Regions from separate parts of the Streptomyces fradiae ATCC 10745 genome, predicted to be linked through region 1. Evidence: riboswitches for the same ligand, from Rfam matches in the RefSeq annotation. Region 1 holds a riboswitch; each other region holds the start of a gene.
What was found. Region 1 has a riboswitch for cyclic di-AMP ahead of CP974_RS14035 (M23 family metallopeptidase). Riboswitches for the same ligand answer to the same signal wherever they lie in the genome.
Positions count from the first base shown of each region.

Region 1 (3,938 bases):
AGCTGCTGCACCACCTGTGGCAGCGCAAGGCGGTGGCCGCGCCGGCTCTGACGTACGCCGCGCGGGCGACGGGGCGCGTCCGTACGCCGCCGCCCCACCGCGACTACGCGGGCTACAACCCGTACCGCCACTGAGGCGCGGCGGGCGGAGGCCGGGAACCGCCCGCGGGCTCGGGCCGGGCCCGCGCACAGGGCGGCCTGAGCCGCCGGGGGCGGAAAGGCCGGCAGCCCTGGCGTCGGGGGGTGTGCCGCCAGGGCTGCCGGGGTACTCGGGGTGCGCGGAGCGAACAGGCCGGACCTCGCGGAGCGGGCCGCGAGCCACGAGCCACGAGCCACGAGCCACGAGGATCAGACCATGCGGATCAGATCATGCGGGTCGGGACACGCGCCCCGGAGGGCGGCGGTCGGGAGCGCCGTCGTCACGCCGAGGCGGCCGGATCGTGGCCGTCAGACGGTGAGGCCCTTGCCGCGCAGCCAGGCCAGCGGGTCGACACCGGCGCCGGAGGCGGTGTGGACCTCCAGGTGAAGGTGCGGGCCCGTGACGTTGCCGGTGGCGCCGACGCGGCCGATCGTGTCGCCCGTGCCGACCTTCTGACCGGCGCTGACGGTCATGGAGGACAGGTGGCAGTACCAGACCTCGGTCCCGTCCGAGAGCTCGAGCACGATGCGGTACCCGTACGCGCCGGAGTACCCGGCCGACTTGATCGTGCCGCTGTGGACCGCGTTCACCGGGGTGCCCGTGGGCGCGGCGAGGTCCAGGCCCGTGTGGTAGCCGGAGGACCACATGGAGCCGGACTGGCCGTACGTCGAGGTGATCGTGTACGAGGAGGTCGGCAGGGCGTAGCTGGCGGCGAGCTTCGCCAGGCGCTCCTTCTCGGCCTCGGCCGCCTTGGCGGCGGCTTCCGCCTCGGCCCGCTGGCGCTCCGCCTCGGCGGCCTTCGCGGCGGCCTCGGCGCTGGCCTGCTGGGCCGCGGCCTCCTGGGCGGCCTTCTCGGCGGCAGCCTTCTCCGCGGCGGCCTGCGCCTCGGCCTCGGCGGACGCCTGCTGCAGCTCGGCCTGCTGGAGGATGCGCGCGCGCAGCGCCTCACCGGCGGCGGCCGCCGCGCCCCGCGCCTCGGCGGGGGCCTGCTCGGCGGAGAGGGTCAGCGCGGCCAGGTTGGCGGGGGCGGCCTCGGCCGGCGCGTCCGGCTCGTCCGCGTCGTCGGCGAGGAGCGCGCCGACGCCGGGCAGCGAGGAGGCGTCCGGGAGGTTGACGTCCGGGAGGGATATCGCCACGCGCGGCTTGTCCTGCGCGGTGGCCATGCCGCCCGCGCCGACGGCGGCGATGACGCCGACCCCGAGGACGGTGGAGCTGCGGGCGAGGCCGCCGCGCTGCTTGGCGACGCGGTGCCGGCCCCGGACGGGGCGGACGGTGTCCTCGGTGGGGTTCCACGCGACGCCCGCCGGGGGCGCGCCCGCGTCCGGGACGCCGGGGGCGGTGGTGTGGCCGGTCGGGTCGTACGAGCCGAAGGGGACTTCGGGGGCAGGCCTGTTGGACGCCACGGGGGCGTACTCCTTTCCTTCCTTCTCCGCCTACCGGGTTAGCTGACGGGTTCGGAGCAGGAAGGTCTCCTACGGGCCGTTCAGAGCCCGATTCACCCCAAGTGTGTGGTTCCCCGGTTCCCTTGCGGGATTCGGCGCATGCGCACGGTGCCGCCTCTTGCGACGACTGGTACGACCGCGCTGCGTTATCGAACGTTAATAGAAGCGGGGCCCCGATTCCAAGCTGTCGCCGTGGATGCCTCGCACGGCTCACGCCGAACCAAGGCCCCATACAAGGACATTGCACGGCGAACTGACCGCCAATCAGGCCGGCGGAGGCCCGCAGTCCCATAATCGAGTTTCTGACTGTCTGTCAACTGCTCTCGCTGTGCGCTCCGCGGGTCACGCTGCGTACGGGCGCCCTCGCCGCCGCCGTGCGGGCCGGCTCCAGCAGGACGGGCCGACGGATCGACGGACCGATACGCGGGAACGCCGAAGGCCCGGTGCTTTGCGCACCGGGCCTTCGGTTTCAGTAGCGGGGACAGGATTTGAACCTGCGACCTCTGGGTTATGAGCCCAGCGAGCTACCGAGCTGCTCCACCCCGCGTCGGTGAACACAACCTTACGCCATCCCGGAGGGTCTCTCGACCACTTTCCCGGCCCGCCCGCCGCAAGCCGCCGCAAGACCGCCCACGGCGCGGCACGGGCCGCCCCGAAGGAGCCTGGGCGGGGCCGTTCAGCGGGGCCGTCGGCGCGCGTCCCCGCCCGCCTACCGCACCGCCCCCCTGCGGGTGCGCCGCCGGGCCAGCCAGGAGCCGAGGAACACCAGGGCGGCCACGAAGACGGCCACCCCGATGAACAGCAGGTACAGCAGACCCTCCACCACGACGCCGACGATGCCCAGCACGACGGCCACGAGAACCAGGAACAGGAAGAACGCCATGCTGTGACTCCTCCGTACGACGGGACGGGGGCGGGGGCGGGGCGAGGGCCCGGCTTCGGCCGCGCCGCGCGGTGTCAGCGGCGGGCGAGCCGCCGTTCGCCGGCGGCACCGGGCTGGTAGGCGATGCCGTAGTGGTGGAAGACGACCGACTCGTCCTCGGCGGCCAGCACGTCGTCGAGGCCGATCGAGGGCGCCTTGCGGACCGTCCCCTTGTCGTACGTGACCTTGACGTACCCCGGCCCGACCGTCGCGTCGTCGAGCGGGACGAACACCAGGCGCTGGCGCGTGGGCAGCCCCGTGCGGACGGTGGCCATGGCGGGCTCGTCCGTGGCGGTGTGGACGTAGACCGCCTCCAGGACACCGATCTTGTGCCCCGCGGGGTCCACGACGTCCTGGTTCCGCCACTCTCGGATGTCTGCTGGATGGATCATGCGGTCTGCTCCCTCGTCGGGCCGTGCGGTGGGCCGCGCCACGGGCCGGGCCGCGCCACGGAACGCCGACGGCGCGACGACGTGCCCGCCCGGCTGTGCTCCCAGCCTGCCCCGCCGCTCCCGTCCCCGCCACACGAGCGGCCCCGCCCCGGCCCGGGGATCGGGGTCCGGACACGACTGTGCCCCGGCCGCGCAGGCGGCCGGGGCACGGGATCCGTCGCGGAACCGCGGACGGTTCGACGTGGCGGTAGGCCCTGTGGGACTCGAACCCACAACCAACGGATTAAAAGTCCGCTGCTCTGCCAATTGAGCTAAGGGCCCTCGACGGGTCATCCCCGAGCATAGCCCGCCGGGCAGCGTGAGCCGATCGGGTATCGGCACAACGCCGGTCCCGGCGCGTCCCGACGCGCGCCGGACGGCGGACGGGCCCGCCCGCAGCACCTGGGTGTCGCGTGCGGGCCCGTCCACGGAGCCTACGGAGCGTCAGCCGTTGCGCTTCCAGCGCGGCTTGTCGTCGCGGCGGCCGAAGGAGCCGGAGCCCCGGTGGTCGTCACGGCGGTCGTCACGGCGGCCGTACGGGCGGTCGTGGCCGCCGGAGCGGTGGCCGCCCGCGGGGCGGTCGTCGCGGCGGTCGCGGTTGAACGGACGGTCCGGGCGGCGGAAGCCGCCACGGTCGCCACCGCGGTCGTCACGGCGGTCCCGGTTGAACGAGGGGCGCTCGTCCCGGCGGTCGTGCGACGACGGACGGTCGTCGCGGCGGTCCCGGTTGAACGACGGGCGCTCGTCACGGCGGTCCCGGTTGAACGAGGGGCGCTCGTCACGGCGGTCGCGGTTGAAGGACGGCCGGTCGTCACGGCGGAAGCCACCGCGGTCACCACCGCGGTCGTCGCCCCGGTCGCGGTTGCCGTACGCCGGCCGGTCGTCCCGGCGGAACCCGCCGCGGTCGCCACCGCGGTCGTCGCGGCGGTCCCGGTTGAAGGACGGGCGCTCGTCCCGGCGGTCCCGGTTGAAGGAGGGACGGTCGTCACGGCGCTCACGCGAGTA
Region 1 covers NZ_CP023696.1:3,177,715-3,181,652, forward strand. The annotation lists gene CP974_RS14030 (PrsW family intramembrane metalloprotease) at 1-134, shown strand, start outside; gene CP974_RS14035 (M23 family metallopeptidase) at 447-1,541, opposite strand; cyclic di-AMP (ydaO/yuaA leader) riboswitch at 1,554-1,688, opposite strand; tRNA gene CP974_RS14040 (tRNA-Met) at 2,054-2,127, opposite strand; gene CP974_RS29615 (hypothetical protein) at 2,290-2,463, opposite strand; gene CP974_RS14045 (PRC-barrel domain-containing protein) at 2,538-2,894, opposite strand; tRNA gene CP974_RS14050 (tRNA-Lys) at 3,143-3,215, opposite strand; gene CP974_RS14055 (DEAD/DEAH box helicase) at 3,378-3,938, opposite strand, start outside.

Region 2 (3,938 bases), 3.0 Mb from region 1:
CTCGACGGCGGACCCGGAGGGCCGGTGCCGGGTGGCTCCGGGATTGCGGAAGGAGCCGTCGGCGAAGTTCGGCGAGCGGCGGACGCGCGCCAGCCGCTCGCCGGTGGCGTCCGCGCCGAAGGCGGCCGGACGCAGCGAGCGGACGCGGGCGCGCAGCCGGCCGAGGGGATCGACACCGCTCACGGCACCTCCAGAGGAATCGGGTGCCTCCCATTATGGGCGCCGGGTACGACAGCGACCCGGCGCCCGGCACGGCCCCGCGCGCTACAGGGGCAGGAGGTCGGGGCGCTTGGCCGAGACCCGGTCGCCGGAGCTCTCGCCGCGCAGCCGGCGGCCGATCCACGGCACCAGGTACTCGCGGGCCCACTGGACGTCGTCGCGCCGCACCTCCAGGGTGCCGCGCGGCGGGAGCGGCGGCCACGGCTGGTCGGGGTCGGCCGGCACGTCGAGGCCGAGGACCTGGGCGGCCCGCAGCGCGACCCGCGTGTGGCCCTCCGGCGACAGGTGGAGGCGGTCGGCGTCCCAGGCGCGGCGGTCCTGGACGGTGCGCAGCGACCACAGGTCGAGCACGGGGCAGCCGTACCGGTCGGCGATGGCGCGGACGTGCCCGTTGTACGTGGCGATCTTGCCGCGCAGCCGGCGCAGGACCGGGACGCCGCGCGTGTCGAAGCCGGTGGTCACCACGACCGTGCCGATGGCGGCCTTCAGCTCCGCGACCGCGCGCTCGAACCGCTCGGCCACGTCGTCGGGGTCGCTGCCGGGCCGGATGATGTCGTTGCCGCCCGCGCAGAAGGTCACCAGGTCGGGTGCGAGCTCCTTGGCGCGGGGCACCTGCTCGGCGACGATCTGGTCGAGGAGCCTGCCGCGTACCGCGAGGTTCGCGTACCGGAAGTCCCGGTCGTCCGGGAGCCGGTCGGCGAGCAGGACCGCGAGGCGGTCGGCCCAGCCGACGAACCGCCCGTCCGGGCCCGGGTCCCCGACGCCCTCGGTGAAGCTGTCCCCGATCGCCGTGTACGACCCGATCATGTCGTTCTCCCCCATCGTCGAATCGTCTGCCACGGCGAGACATCATCCTCCGCGGGATGTGACCTACGCGACCGTAGGGAGGGGTTGACTGGGCGTGATTTCCACCACCGCGCCGCTGCCCGGCACCCGTGGGAGGGTGCCGGGCAGCGGCGTGACGCGACGGCTCGCGCGGGGTGCGTCAGATGCTGACGCCGTGGCTGCGGAGGTAGGCCACCGGGTCGATGTCGGAGCCGTAGCCGGGGCCCGTGCGGACCTCGAAGTGCAGGTGCGGGCCGGAGGAGTTGCCGGTGGAGCCGGACAGCCCGATCTGCTGGCCGCCGCCGACCGACTGGCCCGCGGAGACGGAGAGGGAGGAGAGGTGGGCGTACTGCGAGTAGTTGCCGTCGGCGTGCTTGATGACGACCTCGTTGCCGTAGGCGCCGCTCCAGCCGGCGGACACGACGGTGCCCGCGCCGATCGCCTTCACGGAGGTGCCGGAGGAGGCGGCGAAGTCGACGCCGGTGTGGTAGCCGGAGGACCACATGGCGCCGGAGGCGCGGTACGGCGTGGTGACGCCGGCGGAGACCGGGGCGGTGAAGCCGGAGCCGCTCTGCGCGGGCGCCTGCTCCTCGGCCTTCTCGGCGGGGGCGGGGGCCGGGGTCTCGGGCTTGGGCTCGGGCTTGACCGCGGTACGGGCCGGGGTCTCGGCGGAGCGGGAGGCGCGCGCCTCATCGGAGTCGGCGGTGCGCGGGGCGGACTGGGCGCTGCTCCGGCCCTCGCCCTTGGCGCCGAGCGTGAGCTTCAGGCCCGGGTGGATGAGCGACGGGTCGTCACCGATGGCCTCGCGGTTGTCGGCGTACAGCTTCTTCCAGCCGCCCTTGACGTTCTTGTTGTGGGCGATTTTCGCCAGGTAGTCGCCGGCGACGACGGTGTAGACGCGCGGGGCGGGCTTGCCGGCCTCGGCGACGGTCGCGACGGCGGCCGTCTGCGCGGGGGCGGCGGCCGGGGCGGCGGCGGGGGCGGCGGCCTGCGCGCCGGTCGCACCGAGGAACGGGAGGGCGATGGTGGCGCCGCCCGTGCCGGCGGCGACGAAACCGCGGGTGATCGGGCTGGACTTGATGCGGCGGTGCTTACCCTTGGCGGGCATGGCGAATTCCTCTCCGGCGCCTGCGAGGTGAGCTGTCGGGTTCGGACTGGAGATGCCCGGCCGCGTGTTGGCGCGACTTCACCCCGAGCCGTGCGGGAATTCCCGTACGGCGAACTACCTGGTTCCCCCGCTCCTGCCACACGTGGATGGGTGCGAATTCCGGGGCGGCGGCAGGATTCGGCGATCCGCCCGGCTGAAACGGGACCGTAAACGAGTGGGGACGACGGGAACAAGCGGAAGGTTGCGCCGACGCTTTCACGGAGGGGAATCGGCCGGAGAGCGGCGGTCACTGTCCGTGGATTACGGATCATGAATTCGCTTGCCCGGCAGGGTTTTTCGGCGCCGCGGCCGGCCACGTTCCGTCACCGTTATGACGCTGCTCACGCGCGCGGGTCATCTCCCTTGTTTCCAGGGCGGGTTATGACGTAGACACTCAATACGGACAGAAGCACCAGAAGCGCATCTAGTACCCCATGGGACCTCAACTGGCGCAGAACAACGCCCCCTCCGCCTCCGGTCCCTGCCGCGAAGACGGCTGGAACGGGACAGAAGGGGCACGGGGCTGGTGAGACGCGATGGGGTCGGCGTCCTGGATCCTTCCCCTCATTCCCGTGGGGCCCGGTGGCGCGGACGGGAGCCGCACGGGACACAGCGACCGAGGCCGCGGGCGGAGGGAGGGCGGGGCGGGGCGGGGCGGGTGCCACAGGGGCACGGGCGGGCCGGGTGTCACGGCGCCCCGGGCGGTCGCTGCACGGGCGGGTGCGCGGTGGCGCGGCGAGCCCCGGGTCCGGACGCGTTTCCACGGGGTCGACCGGGACGCCCGGGGTCCGGCTGCTCGGGGGAGCGGGCCGCCGGGCTTGCGGGTGGCCGGGGCGCGGTCCGGGAGGGCGGAGCGGGCCGCGCCGGGGCCGGTGGCGGGCGGGCGTGACGGCGGGGGGCGGGGATGGGCCCGGAAGAGGCGGATGGGCCCGGAGGGGGCGGATGGGTCCAGGAGGGGGGCCGGAGGGGTCGGGGAGGGGGTGGACGGGGGAGCCATGTCGTATCGTCGGACCGCCACCCCGTCGGCGGACGTCGCCGGCGCCGGACGCGGAGGAGCACCCGTGACGCAGCAGCTGCCGCCCATGCCGTCGACCGCCGAGCCGGAGCTGTCCGGCGTCCGGAACTTCCGGGACGTGGGCGGGCTGCCGACGGTGGACGGGCGGCGCGTGCGGCCCGGCGTGCTGTTCCGCAGCGGGCACCTGGCGCACGCCACCGAGGAGGACGCCGCCTTCCTGGCGTCCCTGGGGCTGCACACCGTCTTCGACTTCCGCAACGCCGCCGACCAGGCCCTGGAAGGCCCGGACGTGGAGCTGCCGGGCGTGCGGAACGTCAACATCCCGCTGACCGACCCGGCCGACGGCGCCGAGTTCTGGGCGATGGTCCGCAACGGCGACCTGGACCAGCTGCGGGAGCTGCTGGGCGACGGCCGGGCCGCCGCGCGCATGCGGGCGGCGTACCGCTCGATCATCACCGAGCGCACCGCCGAGCACAGCCGGGTCCTGCACGCCGTCGCCTCGGACAGCGTGCCCACGCTGATGCACTGCGCGGCGGGCAAGGACCGCGCCGGCCTGTCGATAGCGGTGGTCCTGCTGGCGCTCGGCGTGGAGCGGGAGGCCATCGAGGCCGACTACCTGAAGTCGAACGACCCGCACCGCCGGTACCGGGTGCGCCGCAGCGACTCGTCCCCCGCCGGGATGTCCGCCGAGGTGATGGAGCTGCTCAGCCCGCTGTTCGACGCGCGCGGCGA
Region 2 covers NZ_CP023696.1:6,142,485-6,146,422, reverse strand. The annotation lists gene CP974_RS26885 (MBL fold metallo-hydrolase) at 1-183, opposite strand, end outside; gene CP974_RS26880 (SGNH/GDSL hydrolase family protein) at 265-1,059, opposite strand; gene CP974_RS26875 (M23 family metallopeptidase) at 1,205-2,152, opposite strand; cyclic di-AMP (ydaO/yuaA leader) riboswitch at 2,155-2,315, opposite strand; gene CP974_RS26870 (tyrosine-protein phosphatase) at 3,253-3,938, shown strand, end outside.
Region 2: linked by a shared signal. The riboswitch ahead of CP974_RS26875 (M23 family metallopeptidase) and the one ahead of CP974_RS14035 (M23 family metallopeptidase) in region 1 are both predicted to bind cyclic di-AMP.

Region 3 (3,938 bases), 3.5 Mb from region 1:
CGCCTCGCCCCGGCACCACACGCCGCTCACCGCCCCGGCCACCTCGCCCGCTCACCGCCCCGGCCCCTCGCCGCCCGGCACCACTCACCCCGGCCGCCACCTCCGTCCCGGCCCCCTCGCCCCGCCCCCGTCGCCCCCACCGCCCGCCTCCCGGCGCCCGAGCACTCGCCCCCCCCGTGACGGCCGGGGCGGTGCGCTGTCCGCGAACCGGTCTGGGCGCCGCGGACGCCGGATGCTTGGGTGGCGGGATGGAGATTCTGGTACTGGGGGGAACGGCCTGGCTGGGCCGGGAGCTGTCCCGGCAGGCGCTCGCCCGCGGGCACCGCGTGACGTGCCTCGCGCGCGGCGAGAGCGGGCGCGTGGCGGACGGCGCGGTACTCGTCCCCGCCGACCGGCGCGACCCGCGCGCCTACGACCCGACGGCCGGCCGCGAGTGGGACGCGGTCGTCGAGGTGTCCTGGCAGCCCGGATTCGTCCGGGGGGCGCTCGCCGCGCTCGCCCACCGGGCCCGGCACTGGACGTACGTGTCCTCCATCAGCGCGTACGCCTCGCACGCCCTTCCGGGTGCCGACGAGTCCGCGCCGCTGCTGGACCCGCTCGACGCGGACGAGGCGGACCGCCGGGTGTACGGCGAGGCGAAGGCGGCCTGCGAGCGCGCGTCGGCGGCGGCCGTCGGCGACCGCCTCCTCATCACCCGCGCCGGGCTGATCGGCGGCCCCGGAGACGGCAGCGGACGGTCCGGCTACTGGGCGGCCCGCGCCGCGCGCGACCCCGGGGGCCCGATGCTCGTCCCGGACACCCCGGACCTGCCGACGCAGGTCGTGGACGTACGGGACCTCGCGGCCTGGCTGCTCGACGCGGCCGGGGCCGGCACCACCGGCACGTACGACGCGGTCGGCCCGGTCGTCCCGTTCCGGGAGTGGCTCGCCCTGTCCCGCGCCGCCGCCGGGCACACCGGCCCGCTCGTCGCGGCCGACTCGGCCTGGCTCCTCGGCAACGGCGTCGGCGAGTACATGGGACCCGAGTCGCTTCCCCTGTGGCTGGTCGACCCGGCCTGGCGGGGCTGGTCCGCCCGCGACGGCTCCGCGGCGCGCGCGGCGGGACTGCGCCACCGCCCCCCGGCGCGGCTGCTGGCCGACGTCCTGCGCTGGGAGCGCGAGCAGGGTCTGGACCGGCCGCGCCGCGCCGGCCTCGGGGCGCGGCGCGAGGCCGAGCTGCTCGCCGCCCTCGCCGCCCGGCCCTGACGGGGGGTCCGGCGCCGGGCGGTCAGCCCCGCCACGGGTCCGCGGCGGCACCTCCGGGCCGCCCTCCGCCGACCCAACCGGCCCAGCCGTACCGGCCGTACCGGACGCACGCCGTCGACCGGCCGGGCAGCTCGGCACCGCGCCCGCAGCCGGCCCGCCGGCTCGTCGCGGCCGTACGCGGCGTGCGGCGGCTGCGCCCGGTTCCCGGTGCCCGCCCGGCGCGCCGCGGGGCGGGTGCCGGGACCGTCCCGGCGACGGCGACGGCGTCCGCGCCCCACCCGGCCCGGGTGGGCGCCGAACCGGTTCGGCGAGCCCCGGTCTCGCGTGCGGGGGACCGGTCGGCGGGTCCGGCCCCACGGCGGCGGCGGGCCGCCCGGCGCCCGTGCCGGGCCGGCCGGCGCCCACGTCGAGCCGGCCGCGGCGAACCGCCCCGGGACGCCCGCCGCACACCTCGCGGACGCGCCACCGCAACCCGCCGGCCACACGCGACACGCGGAATCGGCCAACGGTGAGGAGTCTCACAAAATGCCGATTCCGTTCGAAGATCCCTCCCCTCATGGGTCAAGATCCCTGACGACGACAAGCCCTCGCCGCCGTGGCGGGGCGGTCCGGGTGGACGCCGAGTCCTGCCGCCGTCCGGATCTGGTCGACACGAGGTAATCGGCAGGAGTGGAGGACCCAGCAGTACCGGGACGTGCGCACCACGGCCGTCCCTTGGGGTGAAGCCGCGTCAGCGGCCGGGCAACTTCGCCTGCCCGAACCCGACAGGTCATCCTTCGCAGGCGGATGACGAAGGGTTGCGCATGACCGCGCAGAATCACGTCCAGTCCGTGCTGTCCCGGACCGGTGCCGTCTCGGCCCTGACCATCGCCGCCCTCGCGGGCTCCCTGGTCGCGCCGGGCGCCGCCCCCGAGGCACAGGCCGCGGGCCCCGCCCACGCGACGAAGGCCCTCAACGTGGCCGCGTCGAAGAAGGGCTCCCCGTACAAGTACGGGGCGGTGGGCCCCAACCGGTTCGACTGCTCGGGCCTGACGCTGTACGCGTACAAGAAGGCCGGGAAGAACCTGCCGCGCACCGCGCAGCAGCAGTACAACAAGACCCGCCACATCTCGGCGTCCACCGCCCAGAAGGGCGACCTGGTCTTCTTCCACTCCGGCGGCCGCGTCTACCACGTGGGCGTCTACGCGGGGAACAACCGCGTCTGGCACGCCCCGAAGGCCGGGTCGGTGGTGAAGCTGGAGCGGATCTGGACCAAGAAGGTCCTGTACGGCCGGGTGCGCTGACCCGCACCCCCGGTCCCTCCGGGACGCTTCCGCCCCGGACGCGCCGGGCCGTCGGTGCCGGTGCCCGCTGGGCGCCGGCACCCGGACGCACCGGTGCCCCGGACCTCCCAGGTCCGGGGCACCGGCGTACACCGGCTCAGATGCCGGGCACCAGCCCCAGCACGGGTGCCACCGGGGCCACCACCTGCCGCAGCTGGCCGAGCTGCTGCACGCCGCTCAGCCCGCCGAACTGCTCGGTCACCCGGGGCACCTGGGAGCGGTACTCCTCGTCGACGCCGCTCGTGGCGAGGTCGTCCACCTGGCTGAGGAGGGAGGGGCCCTGCGCGCCGGGACCGACCGGCAGGACGGACGCGTTCGCGGCGGGCGCGGCGAGAGCGGAGGCCCCGGCGGCGAAGGCGAGGGCGGCGAGCACACGGTGAGTCTTGGTCATACCGCTACCAACGCCGCACCCGCGCACAGGTCACGCCCCGGCTCCCGCGATCGGCCCCACGGGCCCCGCCGGCTGCGAGGACCAGCGCCTCGGGCCCACACCAGCCCCATAAGCCCACCCCAGCCGCACAGGCTCGCACCAGCCCCACAGGCCACACCAGCCCCGTGGGGCCCGCGGCACGCGCACGGGCCCCGCGGCACGCCCCCGAAGAACCCCACCGGTCACACGGACCGCACCGGTCGGCGGACCCCGCGGGCGGCACGCGCCCCCCCCCCGGCGCCCGGGCAGCGCGGTCCGGGCTCCGACGGCCGGGCCCGGCCGCCGCCCGCCCCGCACGGCGTTAGGCTCGTCGGATGGCGAAGTACTTCGATGTGCACCCCGACGACCCGCAGCGCCGCACCATCGGCACTCTTGCCGAGATGATCCGCAACGGCGCCCTCGTCGCGTACCCCACGGACTCCTGCTACGCGCTGGGCTGCAGACTGGGCAACCGGGAGGGCCTGGAGCGGATCCGGGCCATCCGGCGGCTCGACGACCGCCACCACTTCACGCTCGTCTGCCGGGACTTCGCCCAGCTCGGCCAGTTCGTGCAGATCGACAACGACGTCTTCCGGACGCTGAAGGCCGCGACGCCCGGCCGCTACACCTTCATCCTCCCCGCGACGAAGGAGGTGCCGCGCCAGCTCCAGCACCCGAAGAAGAAGACGGTCGGCGTCCGCATCCCCGACCACACCGTCACCCAGGCCCTCGTCGCCGAACTCGGCGAGCCGCTCGTCTCCAGCACCCTGCTGCTGCCGGACGAGGAGGAGCCGCTGACGCAGGGCTGGGAGATCAAGGACCGGCTCGACCACGTCCTCGACGCGGTCCTCGACTCGGGCGAGTGCGGCACGTCCCCGACGACGGTCGTCGACTTCTCCGGCGGAGCCCCGGAGATCGTCCGCCGCGGCGCGGGAGACCCGTCCCGCTTCGAGTAGCCGCCGC
Region 3 covers NZ_CP023696.1:6,660,317-6,664,254, forward strand. The annotation lists gene CP974_RS29055 (Rossmann-fold NAD(P)-binding domain-containing protein) at 249-1,244, shown strand; cyclic di-AMP (ydaO/yuaA leader) riboswitch at 1,879-2,044, shown strand; gene CP974_RS29065 (C40 family peptidase) at 2,048-2,527, shown strand; gene CP974_RS29070 (hypothetical protein) at 2,664-2,957, opposite strand; gene CP974_RS29075 (L-threonylcarbamoyladenylate synthase) at 3,311-3,931, shown strand.
Region 3: linked by a shared signal. The riboswitch ahead of CP974_RS29065 (C40 family peptidase) and the one ahead of CP974_RS14035 (M23 family metallopeptidase) in region 1 are both predicted to bind cyclic di-AMP.